Regions from separate parts of the Marinococcus sp. PL1-022 genome, predicted to be linked through region 1. Evidence: riboswitches for the same ligand, from Rfam matches in the RefSeq annotation. Region 1 holds a riboswitch; each other region holds the start of a gene.
What was found. Region 1 has a riboswitch for S-adenosylmethionine ahead of SIC45_RS08490 (methionine biosynthesis PLP-dependent protein). Riboswitches for the same ligand answer to the same signal wherever they lie in the genome.
Positions count from the first base shown of each region.

Region 2: it holds a riboswitch for S-adenosylmethionine, as region 1 does, so the genes downstream of both, metK (methionine adenosyltransferase) here and SIC45_RS08490 (methionine biosynthesis PLP-dependent protein) in region 1, are expected to answer to the same signal.
Region 3: it holds a riboswitch for S-adenosylmethionine, as region 1 does, so the genes downstream of both, SIC45_RS02390 (methionine ABC transporter ATP-binding protein) here and SIC45_RS08490 (methionine biosynthesis PLP-dependent protein) in region 1, are expected to answer to the same signal.

Region 1 covers NZ_JAWXCX010000001.1:1,676,960-1,680,233, forward strand. The annotation lists gene SIC45_RS08485 (bifunctional homocysteine S-methyltransferase/methylenetetrahydrofolate reductase) at 1-679, opposite strand, end outside; gene SIC45_RS08490 (methionine biosynthesis PLP-dependent protein) at 706-1,809, opposite strand; SAM riboswitch class I at 1,902-2,008, opposite strand; gene SIC45_RS08495 (hypothetical protein) at 2,067-2,231, opposite strand; gene prsW (glutamic-type intramembrane protease PrsW) at 2,255-2,902, opposite strand; gene SIC45_RS08505 (asparaginase) at 3,006-3,274, shown strand, end outside.
Region 2 covers NZ_JAWXCX010000001.1:512,611-515,884, forward strand. The annotation lists gene pckA (phosphoenolpyruvate carboxykinase (ATP)) at 1-988, opposite strand, end outside; gene SIC45_RS02700 (DUF393 domain-containing protein) at 1,167-1,562, shown strand; SAM riboswitch class I at 1,610-1,717, shown strand; gene metK (methionine adenosyltransferase) at 1,869-3,083, shown strand; gene putP (sodium/proline symporter PutP) at 3,139-3,274, opposite strand, start outside.
Region 3 covers NZ_JAWXCX010000001.1:453,051-456,324, reverse strand. The annotation lists gene SIC45_RS02395 (methionine ABC transporter permease) at 1-365, opposite strand, end outside; gene SIC45_RS02390 (methionine ABC transporter ATP-binding protein) at 358-1,377, opposite strand; SAM riboswitch class I at 1,536-1,643, opposite strand; gene gcvH (glycine cleavage system protein GcvH) at 1,810-2,193, opposite strand; gene SIC45_RS02380 (arsenate reductase family protein) at 2,224-2,583, opposite strand; gene thpD (ectoine hydroxylase) at 3,044-3,274, shown strand, end outside.

The DNA.
Region 1 (3,274 bases):
AGGCGGAATAATACGCCCGGTCGGTCAGTTCCGCCTGCTCCAGTGATTTCAATATATGATACGGGCCCATCCGGCAGTTGAGCCCGACCACCGAAGCTCCGGCATCCTCAAGTCGGCTGAAGGCTTCACTGATCTGCACTCCCCCGTGCATGACCCCGACGTCTCCAAGCGCCACCTGGGCAATAATCGGGATTTCTGCATCTCTGCTCCGAATGTAGCGGACGATCTGCAGAAGCTCCGGCAGGTCATAGAACGTTTCAAGCAGCAGGCCATCCACCGGTTCCGCCAGCAAGATATCCACCTGCTCCTGCAGCGCTTCTCTTAAAAAGTCATCCGAATGTTCGCTCACCTGAACGCCTTTTATACCGCCGACCGTAGCAAATACATACGCTGAGCCGCCGGAGGCATTTCTCGCCAGCTGCACGCCGGCCCGGTTAATATCCTGCACTTTATCTTCAAGGCCGTAGCCTGCAAGCTTCACCCAGTTCGCTGCATAGGTGTTCGTCTGTAAAATATCCGCCCCGGCTTCTGCGTATTCCCGGTGAGCATGCTCCACAGCCTCAGGATCCGTTAAATTCATGGCTTCAAACGAGCCCTTATAGCCCTTCTGGTACAGATACGTGCCCATGGCCCCGTCACCGATCAAAATCGAGGAATCGAGTTTTTCGAGTACGTTCATAGCTTTGCCCCTCTCCTGCTTATGAGTTACAGCGCTCTGAGCGCCTGTTCGAGATCTTCAATTAAATCGTCCTTATCCTCTATGCCAATGCTGAAGCGGAGAAGACGGTTATCAACACCGTTATGGACCCGTACTGCTTCCGGCATGTCTGCATGCGTCTGCGTTGCCGGGTACGTAATAAAGCTTTCGACTCCGCCCAGACTTTCTGCGAACGTGATGATTTTAATGTTTCGCAAAAATGAATCCACCCACTCTTCGTTTTCAAGACGGAAGGAAAGCATGCCTCCCCGACCCGAATAAAGCACATCTGTTACCTTCTCGTGACGGCTGAGGTACTCTGCGATCGCTTTTCCGTTTTCTGTATGCTGCTTCATGCGGAGCTTTAAGGTTTTCATCCCGCGCATAAGAAGCCAGGAGTCAAACGGGCTTAAAATTGTTCCCATGCCGTTTTGAAGCGCGCCAATTTTTTCAGAAAGCTCGTCCACGTTTGATACAATCAGCCCGGCAATCAAATCATTGTGGCCGCCCAAATATTTTGAGGCCGAGTGCACCACAATATCAGCACCTTCTTCTATCGGACGCTGAAGCACCGGCGTATAAAACGTATTGTCTACAATGAGCCAGGCCCCGTGCTTTTTCGCGAGCAGCGAAAGCTCCTTCAGATCTGCTTCCTGCATCAGCGGGTTTGTCGGCGTCTCAATAAACAGGGCCTTCGTTTTATCTGTTATCAGCTGTTCAAAGGCTTCGAGATCCCTCGGGTCGCCGTATGTAACCGTCACGCCCCAGTGCCGCCATCCCTCCTCGAACAGACGGTATGTACCGCCGTAAATATCGCTTGTTGCAATCACTTCATCACCGGTTTCAAATATCGCAAACAGCGTCTGGATAGCAGCCATCCCCGAGCTTAGGGCAAACCCATGTTTACCTCCTTCAAGCGCAGCGATACCGTTTTCAAGCAGATCTCTCGTCGGGTTAGCCGTCCGGGAATAGTCGTATCCTGTGGACTCTCCGATGCCTGTATGCTTATACGCTGTGGAAAAATAAACAGGCGGGTTGATCGCCCCGGTCCGCGGGTCAGAATTATTCCCCAGTTGTGCCAGGATGGTTTCTATCTGCAGTTGCTTTGACATGTCACAGCCCTCATTTCTTTAAAATTAATGCATTAAATGTACGAAAAGGCCTTCTTCCTTAGACAGAAGAAGACCTTGGCATGCAATACTTCTTCTCATCTCGCAAGCACAGCTTGCAGGAGTTAGCACCTGACCGCATTGCCTGCGGCTGGTTGCTGAGACTTCCAAGGGCCGATCCCTCCATCTCTCTTGATAAGAAACGTTATATGATTACTTTCCAAAGTACAGGAAACGAATTGATATTGCAAGCAGCCTTTTTATTCCGGCGCAATATCCACGTGCAGCTGGTTTTCATTACCACAGACGCAGCGGCGAAAACCCGTTTCCATTTCCCCGGCCTTGTTCTTTCTGCCGCGGAGAATATACTTTTCCCCGCATTTCGGACAGCGGATAACAACGCGGTAACGGCGGTCTTCTGACATAGTAGCTTCGTCCTTTCGAGTTGTTATTTCGCATTGGCTTTATTTGCTTTCGACAACGCAAACCACCACAAAAATAGCATGAACGGGACAAGATAATACAGAATATTGCCTAGAGAAGCACTCAGTATATAGTCGTACAGCCCGTGGAAGATAAGCGGAATAGCGAGAGCAAGGAAAAAAGAGAAGAAGCGCCTGCCATGACGGGAGGCGCGCTTCGCTGATACCGCATAATACCCCATAATCACACCCAGGAGCGCATGCACCGTTACCGGCAGCAGAGCTCTTGTGACAGCCGTTTCAATGCCGTTTGCAATTAAGTACAGGATGTTTTCAAGTGAAGCAAAGCCAAGCGACAGGGAAAGCCCGTAAATAACGCCGTCGTATGTATTTTTAATCGGGGCAAATCGAAGCACAAACGTATACAGCAGGAAAAACTTGATGCCTTCCTCAAGTACGGCAGCCTGGGTATACTGCGCCGCAAAAAACGGTATGCTTACCCCTTCCGTTTCAAGCGCATGCTCGATCACAAGTACCGGGAACACAATCAGTACCCCTATGACAAACGCACGGATGACCGGCAGCCTCCGCTCTACGTCCGCCCGGCGTTTTAATGTGAAATATAACAGTAAAGCAACAGCCGGCGCCAGGGCCGCCATAATCAGTGCGATCACCTTTCGTTCTCACCCTCTCTTGTTAAACGTATCGTATCATGCTATGTTCAGATTCGTAAAAGAATAATGCCACTCACAGCCGAGCCGACGAGGAGGAATTGAAATGAAAAAAATACTGGTTATTCACACAGGCGGCACGATCGCCATGACCCAGACGGAGGAAAGCGGCGTGGAACCGGGGCTTCACAATCCGTTAAGCCACTGGAGCCGTATTGCCAATCAAATTGCTGAAATTGTGACGAGCGATTTCCTGCATCTGCCGTCCCCTCACATTACTCCGGAGCACATGCTTTCTTTGCACGAGCATATGCTTGAGAAGCTTTCCGAGGATACATATGACGGCGTCGTTATTACCCACGGCACCGACACCCT
Region 2 (3,274 bases), 1.2 Mb from region 1:
CAATCCCGTCGACGTGCTCAATCGGATAAGCTGCCCTTGTGTTTTCCGTGATCTGTGTATCAGTATAGTCAACTTTGCCGCTGACATTGTCTATACCGACATTTTCAAGCACAGCACCGAAACGAATAGCGTTCCAGATCTGCGGTTCCTTCTGCTTGGAAAGGTTCGAGCATTTTGCGTAGCATCCGCCTTCGATATTAAAGATGCCGTTTTCGGACCAGCCGTGTTCATCGTCGCCGACCAAAAGCCGGGAGGGGTCCGCGGATAGGGTTGTTTTTCCGGTGCCGGAGAGACCGAAAAACAACGCGCTTTTTCCGTCACTGCCGATGTTTGCCGAGCAGTGCATCGGAAGCACATTTTGTTCAGGGAGCAGGTAGTTCATGACAGAAAAGATTGATTTTTTCATTTCTCCGGCGTACTCTGTGCCGCCAATTAAAACCGTGCGCCGCGCAAAGCTGATGACGATAAATGTTTCCGACGAGGTACCATCTATCTCCGGGTCTGCTTTGCATTCCGGTGCGGCAATGAGCGTAAAGGGTGAAACAGATGGAGTTTCTCTTCCGTCAGGCCGGATAAACAGCTGACGTGTGAACAATTGATGCCAGGCGTAGGAGGTGATGACCCGGACAGGAAGCTGGTAGTCGGGGTCGGCTCCAGCCAGGGCGTCGCTTGCGAAAACTTCATTCTGACTGCTCAAATGAGCCGTCACTTTGTTATAAAGCCGTTCAAACACTTCCTCAGACATTGGTTTGTTTACATTTCCCCAGTCAATAGAAGGAGAACTGCCAGGTTCATCGACAATATATTTATCCTTTGGCGACCTGCCGGTATATTTGCCTGTTTTCACGGCAAGAGCACCCTCTGCTGTAAGTGAGCCCTCCTGCAGAGCCAGCGAGCGCTTCACAAGCGCAGGGACAGAGAGATTCCATTGGACATGCGCTTCGTTTAACAGGTTTGTTTCGGATTTGGAAGCGAACGGCGGCTTCATAAACAATCACTCCTTTAATGAGGGGGAAGTTAGATTTATTCATCATGAATGATGGATAGAATATAAAATAGTGTAACACATTTAATTTAATAGTACATACTTATTCGTCAAAAAGTTCATGAATATTTTTAGTGCTGAAAGGGAAAAGATGTAAGAAAGCAACGAAAGGGGAACAACCATGGAACAACAATCGGAATTTATTGTATTTTATGATAGTGACTGTCCGTTATGCACCAGGTTCCATACTTATCTTTCAGCGATAGATAAAACGAACACGGTGAATTGGAAGCCTATATATGATGAGGATTTATTTGAAAAGTACCCAATGCTCAAGGGAGAGCCTCTTGAAGATCAGATGCACAGTGTAGAGGATAATACGTATGTATACGCCGGATATTTTACGGTGAAAAAATTGTGTTATACTATTCCAGCGTTAAAGCCGCTGAAGGCAGTGTTTCTGCTGCCGGGCGTGGAAACGCTTGGCCGAAAGCTGTACCACACAGTGTCTACAAACCGGTATCAGTGGTTTCATTTCCTATGTGATGACAAGACGTGCCAGCGGGAAGGGCACTAAGTTTGACATCAAATAGGGTTTGCGTTACGATTTTGTACGAACGGATACTCTTATCCTGAGCAGGTGGAGGGACAGTCCCTGAGAAGCCCAGCAACCATCCGGGAACGGAAAGGTGCTAACCTGGAGAGGCGGACAGACGCCTTGAAAGATAAGAGGCGAAAAAGCTGAACTGACAGCCCCTTTTCCCTCAATTTTTTGGGACAAGGGGCTTTTCCTGTACACAACGGCCTACTGCCGTTTTCTTTTCGTCTACCCCGAGAATGGGAGAGTACACCCGTAGCAGGCAGTTAAAAAGGAGGCAGCAGCGTGTCTACAATTGGACGACGTTTATTTACGTCGGAATCTGTAACAGAAGGGCACCCGGATAAGGTGTGTGATCAGATCTCCGACGCGATTTTGGATGAAATATTAAAGGATGATCCGAATGCCCGGGTGGCAGCGGAAACAGTAGTGAACACCGGTCTCGTATTGGTCGCAGGAGAAATATCTACATCTACATACGTGGATATTCCTAAAATTGCCCGGGAAACTTTAAAGGATATTGGTTATACACGGGCGAAATACGGGTTTGATTACGAAACGTGCTCGGTTTTGACTTCGATAGATGAACAGTCGGCCGACATCGCCCAGGGCGTTGATGAGGCGCTTGAAACCCGTGAAGGCTCGATGACTGAGGATGAATTGGAATCGATTGGAGCAGGAGATCAGGGCTTGATGTTTGGGTATGCCGATAACGAAACCGATGAACTCATGCCTATGCCGATTTCACTTGCTCACAAGCTGGCACGCCAGTTAACGAAGGTTCGCAAAGAAGGCAATCTTTCGTATCTGCGTCCGGACGGAAAGACGCAGGTTACGGTGGAATACGGAGATGACGGGAAACCACTCCGGGTGGAAACGATCGTTATTTCCACCCAGCATTCAGATGACGTAACGCTTGCCCAAATTGAAGAGGATATGCACAAATACGTGATCGAGCCGGTCGTGCCGGCAGAGCTTCTCGATGCTAAAACCAACTATTTCATAAACCCGACCGGACGCTTTGTCATTGGTGGACCGCAGGGAGATGCCGGGCTTACAGGAAGAAAAATTATTGTTGATACGTACGGAGGCTACGCCCGTCATGGCGGCGGGGCGTTTTCCGGTAAAGACCCGACAAAGGTCGACCGTTCCGCATCGTACGCAGCCCGGTATGTAGCGAAAAATATTATCGCAGCAGGACTGGCAGATAAATGCGAGGTTCAGCTTGCGTATGCGATCGGCGTGGCGCAGCCGGTCTCCATTTCGATCGCCACGTTTGGGACGGGGAAAGTATCAGAAGAGGTGCTCGTAAAGCTTGCCAACGAAAACTTTGATCTCCGGCCGGCCGGCATCATCAAAATGCTTGACCTTCGCAGACCGATTTACAGACAGACAGCCGCTTACGGTCACTTCGGCCGTCATGACGTTGATCTGCCATGGGAACGCACGGACAAAGCAGCGGCGCTTCAGGAACAGGCATTCACCGAAAAGCAGCAGTAAACAGACAAATACCCGCTCCTGTTTATATTCAGGAAACGGGTATTTTTTATTCTGCTCAGCTTTTTTCTGTATACGTGCTGACAGAGTCAAATTCGGTTTTAATTTTATCAGAAGGCTTCGGTCCGAGCAGGCTGACGGCAATAATGATTATGACGTTGATGAAGAAGCCTGGCACAATTTCGTAAAGATCA
Region 3 (3,274 bases), 1.2 Mb from region 1:
TTGTCCACCTCTCTCAGACCAATCTCCACCAGGCGGGCGTAAAACGGGGCGGCACCGATAATCAGTGCCGGCAGTGCCGCGCTCGGTCCGAGCATCGTGCCAATCAAAAAGGTTGTAAACGGAATAAGCAGAATGATCAGGATAATAAATGGAATAGAGCGGAAAATATTAACGATCGCTGCTGTCACCGTATGCACCGGCTTGTTTTCCCACATGTTTCCTTTATCTGTTAAATACAGCAGTACCCCGAGTATCGTACCGAGTAAAAATGTGGCTGCCACGGCAATCAGGCTCATATAGACGGTTTCCCACGTAGCAATCCACATGTTTTCCCAGTTTATTTCTGCTGTCAAATTATTAAGCACGCTCCATCACCTCTGCTTCTATCTCTTCTTCGCGGAGGTAGGCCAGCGCCTTATCGATTTCTTCGCTGCTGCCTTTGATGCGGATGAAAAGGGAACCGTAGCTGCCGCGCTGCGTCTGGGAAATTTTTCCCTGAATAATGTTTACATCCACATCAAACTGGCGGATGACCTTGGAAATAAAGGGCTGTTCGGCTTTGTTTTCCAAAAACTTCAGCTGGACCACCGTGCCGCTCTCTTCTTCGTTAAATACAATTTCCGAAGCATCTTCCTCCGGCTCTGTAATCTGGCGGACAAATTCTTTCGTCATATGCTCCTTCGGTTTCCGGAACACCTGAAGTACGGGTCCTTCTTCAACAACTCTGCCGCTCTCCATTACCGCCACCCGGTGACAGATTTTACGGATCACATGCATTTCGTGCGTGATCAGAACTATGGTCAGTCCGAGCTTTTTATTAATATCTGTGAGCAGCGCCAAAATGGAATCCGTTGTTTTCGGATCCAGTGCCGATGTCGCTTCGTCGCACAGCAGCACCTTTGGATTATTAGCCAGGGCTCTCGCAATACCAACCCGCTGCTTCTGACCACCGCTCAGCTGGGAGGGATAGGCATCCTCACGGCCTTCAAGACCGACGAGGTCAACCAGCTCCTGAACCCGTCTGCTTCGTTCCTGCTTTGACTGTTTTGCTATTTCGAGCGGAAAGGCAATGTTTTCTGCCACCGTGCGGGACCACAGCAGGTTAAAGTGCTGGAATACCATGCCTATTTCCTGGCGTGCACTGCGCAGGGACTGCCCTTTCAGAGAAGTAATGCTTTCTCCTTCAATGGTTACTTCACCACTGGTAGCCGTTTCGAGCTTATTTAACAGCCTCACAAGCGTACTTTTGCCCGCACCGCTGTAGCCGATAATTCCGAAAATTTCTCCTTCATCAATAGAAAGGCTGACGTTATCTACGGCGGTAACAGTCTGTGTTTTTGTCTGAAAGGCTTTAGATAAACCTTTTAATTGGATCATACCGCTCTCTCCTTCATCGCTTTTCTTTATCTTTATTAAAACGATGTAAATAGTATGTTTTAAATCGTCATGATTCCGGTAGTTATTCTTTTTCCATACCGGACCATAAAGAAAAAACCCTTCTGCACACGAGCAGAAAGGTTTTAAAGGATCCTTTCCACTCATCTTGCAGACACATATGCCTGCAGGAATTGGCACCATGTCTGCTTATGCAGACTGGTTGCCGGGTTTCACAGGGCCAGCCCCTCCACCTCTCTTGATAAGTGAACGATGATTATCCGTTCATATTTGACGATGCTATTGATAATAGCACCTTTGCCTATAAGCGTCAACCTTTAGTTTCCATTTCTAAAAAACTGCAAAGCAGCCATACGGAAAACGCCCATAAAAAGAAGCCGCCCTTCAAAAGGACGGCTTCTATGTAAATCAGTATTAATCATCACTTACCATGTCTGAATACTGGGCTGGTGACATCAGGTCGTCCAATTCACTTTCATTGGAGGGTTCTACAACGATCATCCAGGCTTTTTCATATGGAGATTCGTTGACGAATTCAGGAGAATCATCCAGATTTTCGTTAATTTCTACGACCTTTCCTGTAACCGGGGCGTAAAGCTCTGATACCGTTTTAACGGATTCTACACTTCCAAACGGCTCTCCTGCTTCAAGTTCATCTCCCACTTCCGGAAGCTCTACGAATACAATGTCGCCAAGCTCGGACTGGGCGAAATCTGTGACACCGACACGGAGACGGCCGTCTTCCTTTTTAACCCATTCGTGTTCTTCTGAATACAAAAGTTCGTCTGGTACACTCATACATAATCATCCTCCTTCAAATAAATACTATTACGATTTCCACTTTTCCTCAAAAGCTGGTTCCTTAAACCCAAGGGTGACACTCTCGCCGTCTGTCACAATAGGCCTTTTCAAAAGCATCCCGTCAGAAGTCAGCCATTCCAGAACCTCTTTTTCAGATGCTTTCGGAAGCCGGGTTTTCAGATCCATTTCCCGGTACTTCTTTCCGCTTGTGTTAAAGAAATGCTTCCACTCAAGCCCTTCCTGTTCTTTCCATACTTTTAATTCTTCCTTCGAAGGGGGATGTTCCACAATATGATACTCTTCAAAAGAAATATCCTCTGCTTCCAGCCACTTTTTTGCTTTGCGGCATGTACCGCACGGGGGATACCCGTAAAAAGTAAGTGCCAATTGCCAAGCCTCCTCCACACGCGTTCTTCCCTCTTATTGTAGCGGAAACCCTCCTGATTGGAAAGTTTCATTTTGCTTTTTACTGCCGGAAAAAACCGCTAATACCTGCTCAGACAAACGGATGAATTTAAAAGCAAAGGGAGCTGTTCATGTTTATATTAATGATCCAATATTCAAAACCGGCCCTTTCCGAAAGGATGAATTCCATCCCGAATCTCCCGGCACAACAGCAAGTATACGAATATATACTGGATGATCCAGAGGAGATGTTAACGCTAAAAAAAAATGAATTTTTTTAATATGAGTCCAATACGCATCATATCCGGCTTAGAAGTTTTCCTTCTTATTTAATTATTAAAAATTTTCCGTTTCTAATGTTTATTCCTTTTTAAGCCGGGAATGTGTCTGACTGACTGAGGATTTAATCCTTGGTTAAAATATAAAGGAGGTATTTGGAACAATGGCAGTCGATAAATATCCATCCAGACAAGGCGACCATAAGGAAATCATGAACCGGAAGGATCCGGTAGTCCACGGAAACGCCGGCTATGATGGCCCGTTGCAGCAGAAGGAACTGGACTTTTACGACGAGAACGGCTACCTCATGCTCCAGAAGCTGTTTACCGATGAGGAAGTCGAGATGATGAAAAAGGAACTACGCGAAACGATGGAGCGCAACGAACAGCGCGAC